DNA from 3 places in the Vibrio sp. SCSIO 43137 genome. Region 3 is predicted to be linked to each of the others. Evidence: riboswitches for the same ligand, from Rfam matches in the RefSeq annotation. Region 3 holds a riboswitch; each other region holds the start of a gene.
What was found. Region 3 has a riboswitch for thiamine pyrophosphate ahead of thiB (thiamine ABC transporter substrate binding subunit). Riboswitches for the same ligand answer to the same signal wherever they lie in the genome.
Positions count from the first base shown of each region.

Region 1: linked by a shared signal. The riboswitch ahead of thiC (phosphomethylpyrimidine synthase ThiC) and the one ahead of thiB (thiamine ABC transporter substrate binding subunit) in region 3 are both predicted to bind thiamine pyrophosphate.
Region 2: linked by a shared signal. The riboswitch ahead of thiD (bifunctional hydroxymethylpyrimidine kinase/phosphomethylpyrimidine kinase) and the one ahead of thiB (thiamine ABC transporter substrate binding subunit) in region 3 are both predicted to bind thiamine pyrophosphate.

Region 1 covers NZ_CP116384.1:188,596-191,870, forward strand. The annotation lists gene thiC (phosphomethylpyrimidine synthase ThiC) at 1-1,710, opposite strand, end outside; TPP riboswitch at 1,828-1,926, opposite strand; gene PK654_RS16660 (helix-turn-helix domain-containing protein) at 2,048-2,815, opposite strand; gene PK654_RS16665 (carboxymuconolactone decarboxylase family protein) at 2,844-3,275, opposite strand, start outside.
Region 2 covers NZ_CP116383.1:2,559,288-2,562,562, reverse strand. The annotation lists gene PK654_RS12015 (ABC transporter permease) at 1-173, opposite strand, end outside; gene PK654_RS12010 (ABC transporter ATP-binding protein) at 226-972, opposite strand; gene thiD (bifunctional hydroxymethylpyrimidine kinase/phosphomethylpyrimidine kinase) at 980-1,804, opposite strand; TPP riboswitch at 1,887-2,009, opposite strand; gene PK654_RS12000 (MetQ/NlpA family lipoprotein) at 2,147-2,956, opposite strand; gene PK654_RS11995 (methionine ABC transporter permease) at 3,016-3,275, opposite strand, start outside.
Region 3 covers NZ_CP116383.1:3,001,571-3,004,845, reverse strand. The annotation lists gene mpl (UDP-N-acetylmuramate:L-alanyl-gamma-D-glutamyl-meso-diaminopimelate ligase) at 1-511, shown strand, start outside; gene PK654_RS14015 (flavin prenyltransferase UbiX) at 511-1,128, shown strand; TPP riboswitch at 1,182-1,285, shown strand; gene thiB (thiamine ABC transporter substrate binding subunit) at 1,330-2,313, shown strand; gene thiP (thiamine/thiamine pyrophosphate ABC transporter permease ThiP) at 2,401-3,275, shown strand, end outside.

The sequences.
Region 1 (3,275 bases), on a different replicon from region 3:
TGATTGTTTTGGAATGGTTTGGTCGTGAAACTCACGCGCAGTTGTAGGATCGAGCGCCAGATTAAATTGATCTTCCCAACGGAACTCAAACCTTGCTTTGGACATAGCGTTATCCCGTATCTGAGCCCCGGGGTGTCCTTTTGCCAGATCAGCCGCGTGTGCTGCCAGTTTGTAGGTTATTAAGCCTGTCTTAACGTCGTTTTTATCCGGAAGGCCAAGGTGCTCTTTCGGGGTGACATAACACAACATGGCACAGCCGTACCAGCCAATCATTGCAGCCCCGATACCAGAAGTAATGTGGTCATAACCGGGAGCAATATCCGTTGTTATCGGGCCCAGTGTATAAAATGGTGCTTCATGACAGTGTTTAAGCTGCTCATCCATATTCTCTTTAATCAACTGCATCGGGACATGGCCGGGGCCTTCAATAATGACCTGAACATCGTATTGCCAGGCAATTTGGGTCAGTTCACCCAGCGTATGCAGTTCTGCGAACTGGGCTTTATCATTTGCATCAGCAATTGACCCCGGGCGTAATCCGTCACCAAGCGACAGTGCGACATCGTACTGAGCACATATTTCACAAATTTCCCGAAAGTTGCTGTATAGAAAACTCTCTTGATGATGAGCCAGACACCACTTGGCAATGATTGAACCTCCACGGGATACGATTCCGGTGACTCTGTCCACCGTCATTGGTACATGGTGAAGACGTAATCCGGCATGAATAGTGAAATAATCGACGCCTTGTTCGGCTTGTTCTATCAGAGTATCGCGCATAACCTCCCAACTGAGGTTTTCAGCAATACCGTTGACCTTTTCAAGTGCCTGATACATAGGTACCGTACCGATAGGCACAGGGCTGTTACGCAGAATCCATTCTCTGGTTTCGTGAATATTTCGTCCGGTGGAGAGATCCATTACGGTATCTGCTCCCCAAAAAGAGGCCCAGATCAACTTCTCTATCTCTTCTTCAATGGAAGAACTTACTGAAGAATTACCTATGTTTGCATTGACCTTAACTAAGAAGTTTCGGCCGATAATCATAGGCTCTGATTCGGGATGGTTAATATTGCAGGGAATAATTGCCCGTCCCTCTGCCACTTCTTTGCGAACAAACTCCGGCGTGATCTCTTCTGGTAAGGTTGAACCGAAGGCTTGTCCCATATGTTGATGTGCAAGTTGAGAGTCTATGTTCGTAGCTCTTCGCATATTCTCTCTGATGGCAATAAATTCCATCTCTGGAGTGATAATGCCTTGTCGCGCATAGTGAAGTTGAGTGACGCGCTTACCGGGTTTTGCGCGTCGAATGCGCGCATTATGCTGAAAGCGCAGTTCATCTAACGTGTCGTCACTAAGGCGTTGATTGGTATATTCAGAGGAGGCCTGCGTCAGGTGATGAGTGTCTGCCCTTTCATCTATCCACGACTCTCTAAGCAATGGCAGCCCACGATAAATATTGATTGTATGCAGAGGATCTGTGTAGGGACCAGAAGTATCGTAGACCGAAACCGGGTTATTTGGTTCAAATATAGGTTCTTCAGGTGTGCCTGAAATCAAGGTATCAGAAAGAGTGATGGAACGCATTGGGACACGAATATCATCTCTGGAACCTTGAGCATAAATTTTTTGAGAGTTTGGGTAAGCTTGAGTGGTAAGCGAATCTATAAATTGCTTCGCTTCCTCTCTTTGATGTTTGCGACTCGACATGCATTTTTCCTTTTATTCAGAAATAAAATGCTTGCCGGATTGATGCTACAAGAGTGATCAGGGCGCAAAACTGCACCTGACAACAGATAGGTTTCACCAGACAGATCTCTGGCAAAAAAGACATCTTCTCTTGTTCCCTTCGCAGGTATTAGCCTGATCAGGTTCAACGGATCCCGAATAAACGGTCTCAGCCAAATGGCACTCCGACAAGTATGGCGCCCAGTATGGGCACGACAAAGGTTATAGCAGAACTGTTTGTAAACCAAGCAAAATATGAAAATCAGCGGAGCTTTTATTGACGTTTTAACCGGGACTTATGATTGCTTGGCTGAAAAAGTCAGTGCCCTGAGTTTCCTGAGCGTATTTTGGCCTTAATTTTCTGGCTGATATTGCCCGGGGTTGTCAGTACAAAGGATTTAAATTCCCGTGTCATATGAGCCTGATCGGAAAAACCTTTGGCTAAAGCGAGGTCGGAAAGGGGAGTGTCAGGGTTATCCCTCAGATACGTTAAACTTGAGTGTACCCTGCGCAGGCGCTGATACTTTTTCGGGCTCATCCCAATCCATTGATTAAAATTTCGTTCAATCTGCCTCTGGCTGGTTTGAAATTGTTCACCGATTTTACCTTGTTCAGTGTGACTGAGCAGTTGGTTTCGCTTTATTAATTCAGGATCATTCAGGTCGAGATGCGTACTACACCAGCGATACATAGTGGTGAGCTGGCTAGTCAGTTTTGCTTCAGATAATAGAAGAGAGTATAGGCTGCTGATAGAAGGGATTGACCCGGTATCCGCTTCAACTGCAGTGATATCCGAAAATGAATCGGGCATCATTCCGGGGTGAAAGCGGATACCACAAAGCTGCGTGTTTTCATTAATTTCTATAATCTGGGTCGTCTTACTGTTCTTCTGAACATAGATATCCTGATTAACCGAAGTATCGGACAGGCAGATATCTCCCCGGATCAGAAAAGTGACCCCGGAGCCGCCGTCACAATATAAAGGTTTACGGACAGGGCTATGTTCGGTTGTCCCATTGCGCACCGACCATATTGCCTGAATATGGCCGGATAGCTTTCCTTTAGGTTTTATGATTCGAAAATCCATTCTTCTTAATCTTTGATTTAAAGCTTAACTAGGACAGGCTGCCTATTTCGGGTTTAAACACCTTTGCGATCCGGTTCCAGCTATTGATAGCATTGACCGCCAGAGTAAGAATAACCAAGCCCTGTTCACCAAACGCATCCAGTGCTGACTGATAGTCTGCTTCAGATGCGGTTCCGTTAAGGGTGAGTTCCTCTGCCCAGTTCAGGGCAATGCGTTCATTAATACTATATAGTGGCATCTCCCGCCATGCACTTAAGCCTATCAACCTGTCTGCCTGTTCACCACCTTTAAGCGCATCTTTACTGTGCATATCAATACAAAAGGCGCATTGATTGATTTGTGACACTCTCAGTTTTACCAGCTCCCAAAGAGTGTGTGACAGCTGGGATTGTTGTTCAAACTGGTTTCGCAGGTAGGTCTCTTGTTCCAGCAAAATCTGGATACCTTCGGGTGCTGCATT
Region 2 (3,275 bases), 440 kb from region 3:
TGTGCCAGCAAAACGTCGTATCTCTGGTATAGCTTGCTAAGCACGGCTGCCGGAGAGGGCAGAATAAAAGCAGGCAGCTCAAGCAACGTGACAATTAACTGCCAGACAATAAGTAACACTATTACGGTTGTTATCAGATGAAATCCGCGCTTACTGCTTTTAGTAGCAGCCAGATAAGCAGATGATTGTTGTGTTTGCTTTTTACGTTTTTGAGTGTGTGTCAGCTCAGACATAGTCTTTCTCCAGCGTCTGAATAATCTCCTGCTGCGCAACAGCAAGAGAGGCATCCATATTTCGCGGGATAGCGCCCTGAGGTGAAGGGAGCTTAACTGCGCTGGCCGGCTGGCCGGTCATAATATAGATATGGTTACCGAGCCTGAGTGCTTCCTGTGGATCATGGGTGATCAGGATTACTGTCTTATTTTTCAGCAGGCGTGCAGAGAGGTTTTGCAGCTTATAGCGTGTCACTGCATCTAATGCTGAGAAGGGCTCATCCATCAGAATAACAGGCTTATCCTGCATCAGGGTTCTTGCCAAAGCTGCCCTCTGTCGCATTCCGCCGGAGAGTTGATGAGGAAGTTTTTCTGCGTGCTCTGACAGGCCAACAGCGTCAATCAGTGACAGGGCTTTTTGCTTCGCTAGTTGAGCATCGTCAGGTGTAGTGAATATCAGGCTAAGGCAGACATTATCTATCACCGACAGCCACGGCATCAGCAAATCCTGCTGCGCCATATAAGCAACCTGGCTGCTGTTTTCCGAATGCCAGATAACATCACCGCAGAAGTTCACTTTGTCAGATAACAGTCCGGCCAGATATCGCAGCAGGCTGGACTTGCCACAGCCACTTCTGCCCAGAATACAGTTCCATTGCCCCTGAAAGATCTGCATATCCAGTTTGCTGAATACCGGATATTGGCTGTCGGCATAGCTTAGTTCTGCCCGGCGGATATCAATCTGCACAGGATTGATCATGGTGCGGCTATCCATTGTTCTGGCTGGCAAAAAAGTGATGTACCGGCCCGTGACCCTGGCCGATATTGAGTTGGTCGGCGTGGGCTATGGCCTGTGATATGTACTCTTTACCTGACTGAACGGCCTGTTGCAGTGACTGGCCTTGTGCCAGGTAACTGGCGATAGCCGACGAAAGGGTACAACCGGTGCCATGAGTGTTTTGGGTGTTTATTCGTTTTTGGCTAAGGCGGCTAACTGTATTGGCTTGTATCAGTAGATCTGTACTATCTGATTCGTTCTCAAGGTGGCCACCTTTTAGCAGGACTGAGCGGGTATCAAGTTCTCTGAGTTTGTCCGTCAGAGTTCTCATTTCTGCTTCTGTCTGAGGCAGGGGCGAACCGGTAAGTGCTGCTGCTTCGGGAAGGTTAGGGGTAATCACTGATGCCAGTGGTAATAGTTCTGACTTAAGAGTTTCAATAGCCGATTGCTGAAGAAGTAGATCTCCGCTGGTGGCCACCATAACAGGGTCTAGCACCAGATGTTGTGGCTGGTACTGTCTTAGCTTTGCTGCCACTGCGCAGATTACTTCAGAATCAGCCAGCATACCTACTTTGACAGCAGAGATTGCCAGATCGGAAAAAACCGAATCTAATTGCTGAGAGACAAAGTCTGCATCAACGGGATAAATGCCGTCTACTCCAAGGGTATTTTGCGCTGTCAGAGCAGTAATAACAGAACAGGCATAACTTCCGGTGGCTGAAATGGCTTTAATATCGGCCTGAATACCGGCACCGCCGCCGCTGTCAGAGCCTGCAATTGTGAGAACAATGGGTGTGGAGTGATTCGCTGTCATAGTCTTTTCCTAAACATGGACGTATAGGAAAAACAGCTGCCTGAAAACGGAGAATGCTTAAGAGATCAAAGCATGGTCAGATGAGGCATCGCTATTAGTTCCCTACGTCAGTATTAACTGCATCAGGTTCAACGGGTCCCATTTTACTGGTCTCAGCTTGGGGCTTTTACTCTGGGTAAAAACCTTAGCTCCCCGACTAATATCTAGAATTTGTTCGCCACGCAGTGTAGCAAATCCAACTTTGAACGCAAGCTATGGTTTTAACCCGCGTTTAGTACAGAAATGAAAAAAGCCGGGTTAGCGGCTTTTTTCATTATGGGCGGTTACTGTAAAAGGAGGAGATTACCAGCCTTTAACTACGCCGCCTTTAAAGATGTCAGATGCCGCGTTATAAACATCTTCAGTCTGGTATGCCTTAACAAAATTCTGTACGTTTTCAGCATTAACATTCTCTTCGCGGGCAACGATCAGGTTTACATACGGAGACTCTTTATCTTCAACAAAGATACCGTCTTTCTGAGGAGTCAGGTCAATGCTGCTTGCGTAAGTTGTGTTGATGATAGACAGAGCCACGTCGTCAAGAGAACGTGGAAGCTGAGCGGCATCCAGTTCAACAATAGTGATGTTTTTCGGGTTTTCTACGATATCACGAACGGTACCCTGCAGGCCGACATTGTCACGTAGCTTAATCAGACCTTGTTGCTCAAGAAGCAAAAGAGCACGGCCAAGGTTTGTCGGATCATTTGGTACTGAGATACGTGCGTCGTTAGCGATTTCATCAACAGATTTAACCTGCTTAGAGTAACCGGCAATCGGATAGACAAAAGAGTTACCTGCGATTGACAGCTTGTAGCCACGGTCAACAATTTGCTGATCAAGGTATGGCTTGTGCTGGAATGCGTTGATATCAACTGAGCCATCATCCAGTGCAGCATTCGGTGTAACATAGTCTGTGAAAGTCACCAGCTCAACATCCAGGTTGTACTTCTCTTTTGCTACTTTAGCGGCAATCTCAGCAACCTGTGCTTCGGCACCAGCCATGACACCTACTTTGATTTTACTTGTGTCAGCTTGTTTCTCTCCGCAACCGGCAAGGATAAGGGCGGAAGCGGCGGTGGTTACGGCCAGTAGTTTCTTAAGGCTAAATTTCATCTTGATATCTCCTGTATAATTTTGAGCTGTTTTATCTCGTCTGTAGCAACAGCTTTGGTTTATCTGTGGTCTACCCGGCGAACAACGGCATCGCCAAGTGATTGAATAATTTGAACTAAAATAATAAGCATCACCACGGTGACGGCCATAATCACCACGTCATAACGGTGGAAGCCATAGCGGATAGCAACGTCTCCCAGACCACCACCACCAACGGTACCGGCCATAGCGGAATAGCTGACAAGGGTTACTAGCGTGATAGTTACCGAGTTCACTATGGTTGGTAGTGCTTCCGGCAGTAATACCTTGGTAATAATCT
Region 3 (3,275 bases):
TATTGCTGCCGCCAGACACGTAGGGGTAACACCTGAGCTTGCCTGCCAGTCGTTGGCTAAGTTTGTTAACACCAAACGCAGACTTGAGCTAAAAGGTATTGTCGGAGATATCTCTGTTTACGATGACTTTGCCCACCACCCGACGGCTATAGAGCTGACCTTAGGCGGGTTAAGAAACAAAGTTGGTGAGAATAAGATCATTGCAGTACTGGAGCCAAGGTCTGCAACAATGAAAATGGGTGTTCATAAGCAGACTCTGGTGGCTTCCCTTGAGCAGGCGGACTCTGTTTATCTTTATCAGCCAGACAATATTTCATGGTCAGTAAGTGAAGTCACGGAGCATTGTCGTCAGCCGGCTTACACTCATAATGAAATTGAACAACTGGTTGCCGCTATTGTTGCTGAAGCTAAAACGGGCGACCAGATTCTGGTCATGAGTAATGGTGGCTTTGAAGGTATTCATGGCAAGCTGATAGCGGCACTGGAACAGAAACAGAAGGTAGTAAATTAATGGAGCAGAAAAAATCCATCACTCTGGCATTTACCGGTGCTTCTGGAGCGCCATACGGCTTGCGACTGTTAGAGTGCCTGCTGGCAGCCGATTACCGGGTCTATCTTCTGATCTCTTCTGCTGCCCGGGTTGTCCTCGCTACTGAAGAGGGGTTAAAGTTGCCTGCTAACCCTGAAGCGGCCAGAGATGTGCTGGTTAAGAAACTGAACTGCTGTGAAGAAAACCTGATTGTCTGTGGCAAAGAAGACTGGTTTTCACCGGTGGCATCCGGCAGTGCTGCACCTAAGCAGATGGTGATCTGCCCTTGTTCTGCCGGCAGTGTTGCCTCTGTTGCCCACGGAATATCAGATAACCTGATTGAACGAGCCGCAGATGTAGTATTGAAGGAGCGTGGACAACTGCTAATGGTGGTGCGTGAAACACCATTCTCGACTCTTCACCTGGAGAATATGCATAAACTGTCTCAGTTGGGCGCTACCATTATGCCGGCAGCCCCCGGTTTTTATCATCAACCTGAGTCCATAGAAGATTTGGTCGACTTTATGGTAGCGAGAATACTGGACCACCTTGGTATTGAGCAGGGACTGGTTCCGCGCTGGGGCTATGATCAGCGTTAACGGATTTCTGGCTGTTTTTCGTAGCCGAAACCACTAATTCAGATTACAATCATCCGGACTCATCGGGGTGCTGCATTTTTGCGGCTGAGATTAAGCAATTAGAACCCGTACACCTGAACCAGATAATACTGGCGTAGGAATTGAGCTGGGATATATCATCCTTCCTCATACCTGTGCCGCTCAAACCAAGGAGAGCGTCCAGTGAAATACACTATTTCTGCATTAACATTAGCCCTTTCATTTTCATCCTTCGCATCGGATAAGCTGACAGTTTACACCTATGATTCATTTGCTTCTGACTGGGGACCGGGTCCTGCGGTAGAGAAAGCCTTTGAAGCTCAGTGCGGCTGCGATCTGGAATTTGTTGCCCTTGACGATGGTGTTTCCATTCTTAACCGTCTTCGTCTGGAAGGCAGTAAAAGCAAAGCGGATATTGTGTTAGGTCTGGACACCAACCTGATGGCAGAAGCAAAAAAATCCGGATTATTGGCAGAGCACAAGGCAGATACGTCGGCAGTAAATCTGCCTAACGGCTGGAGTGATACTACTTTTATTCCTTATGATTACGGTTACTTCGCTTTTGTTTACGATAAAACTAAGCTGGCTAATCCGCCGAAAAGCCTGAAAGAGCTGGTAGAAAGTCGTCAGGATATTAAGGTGATCTATCAGGATCCCCGCACCTCAACACCGGGACAGGGCTTGATGCTGTGGATGAAGTCCGTTTATGGCGATGACACGGCCGCTGCATGGAGCCAATTGGCTAAGAAAACCGTTACGGTAACCAAAGGCTGGTCTGAAGCCTATTCTATGTTCCTGAAAGGAGAGTCAGATATGGTGCTCTCCTATACCACCTCTCCGGCTTATCATCTGATTGCTGAGAAGGATGACAACTACCGTGCAGCGGATTTCAGTGAAGGGCACTACATGCAGGTTGAAGTGGCTGCCAAGACAAAAAATGCCGCTAACCCGCAACTGGCTGACAAGTTTATGCAGTTTATTCTGTCTGGTGACTTCCAGAATGCTATGCCGACCGGAAACTGGATGTATCCTGTCACCGCTGTCGACTTGCCAGAGGGCTTTGAGTCTCTGACCAAACCAAAACAGTCCCTGAGCTTCACTCCCGAACAGGTTGCCGGAGAGAGAAAATCATGGATTCGTGAGTGGCAGAGTGCATTAACTAAATAATCTCTATAACCCTGTGCTGCAGATGCCTATTTGCAGCACATTAAATTATTCAGGGCAGGAAAGTCTCAAGTTCAGGTAGAGAAACAGATGCAGAGAATCCCTAAATCAGGTTTCGTCGTAGCAGCAGCGATTTTGCTGTTTGTTATCTCTGCCCTGAGTGCCTTACTGCTCTATACCCCTGAAGTCCGCTTTAGCCAGTACTGGAACGACGGCTACTACCGGCATGTTACCTATTTCAGCTTCTATCAGGCATCTTTGTCTATGCTGATAAGCGTCTCTCTGGCGATTCCCGTTGCCCATGCGTTAAGCCGCAGACAGTTTTTCGCCAAGGCTTTTTTGCTTAAGGTATTTTCTATAACGCTGGTTTTGCCGGTTCTGGTGGGGGTTTTCGGCTTGCTGGCGATATATGGCAACAGTGGTCTTGTGGCTGAACTGTTTCAATGGCTGGAGAGGGAACTGCCTTTTTCAATTTATGGCCTGAACGGCATTCTGCTGGCCCATGTGTTTTTTAATCTGCCCTATGCCAGCCGCCTGTTGTATCAATCTCTTGAAACGATTCCTGAGCAACAGCATAAGCTGTGTGCTCATCTGGGCATGAGTCACTGGGATAAGTTCCGGCTGGTGGAGTGGCCAAGGCTGCGTCAGCAACTACCTCATGTATGCGGGCTGGTTTTTATGCTCTGCTTTACCAGTTTTGCCACCGTAATGGCGCTGGGTGGAGGGCCTAAATCGACCACTATTGAACTGGCAATCTATCAGGCGATTAAGTTCGATTTTGATTTGCAGGCAGGGGCAGTATTGGCACTGTGGCAAATGTTACTTTGTGCCTTGTTATCATTTTCCATACAGAGAATGGCAAAACATACTCCGCTGATTTCGCAGCGGTGTGACAATCCCCTTGCTGTGACAAAAGACAGCAGAAGGGCAAGGTTATGGGACGGCTTCTGGATTGTTTCTGCGGT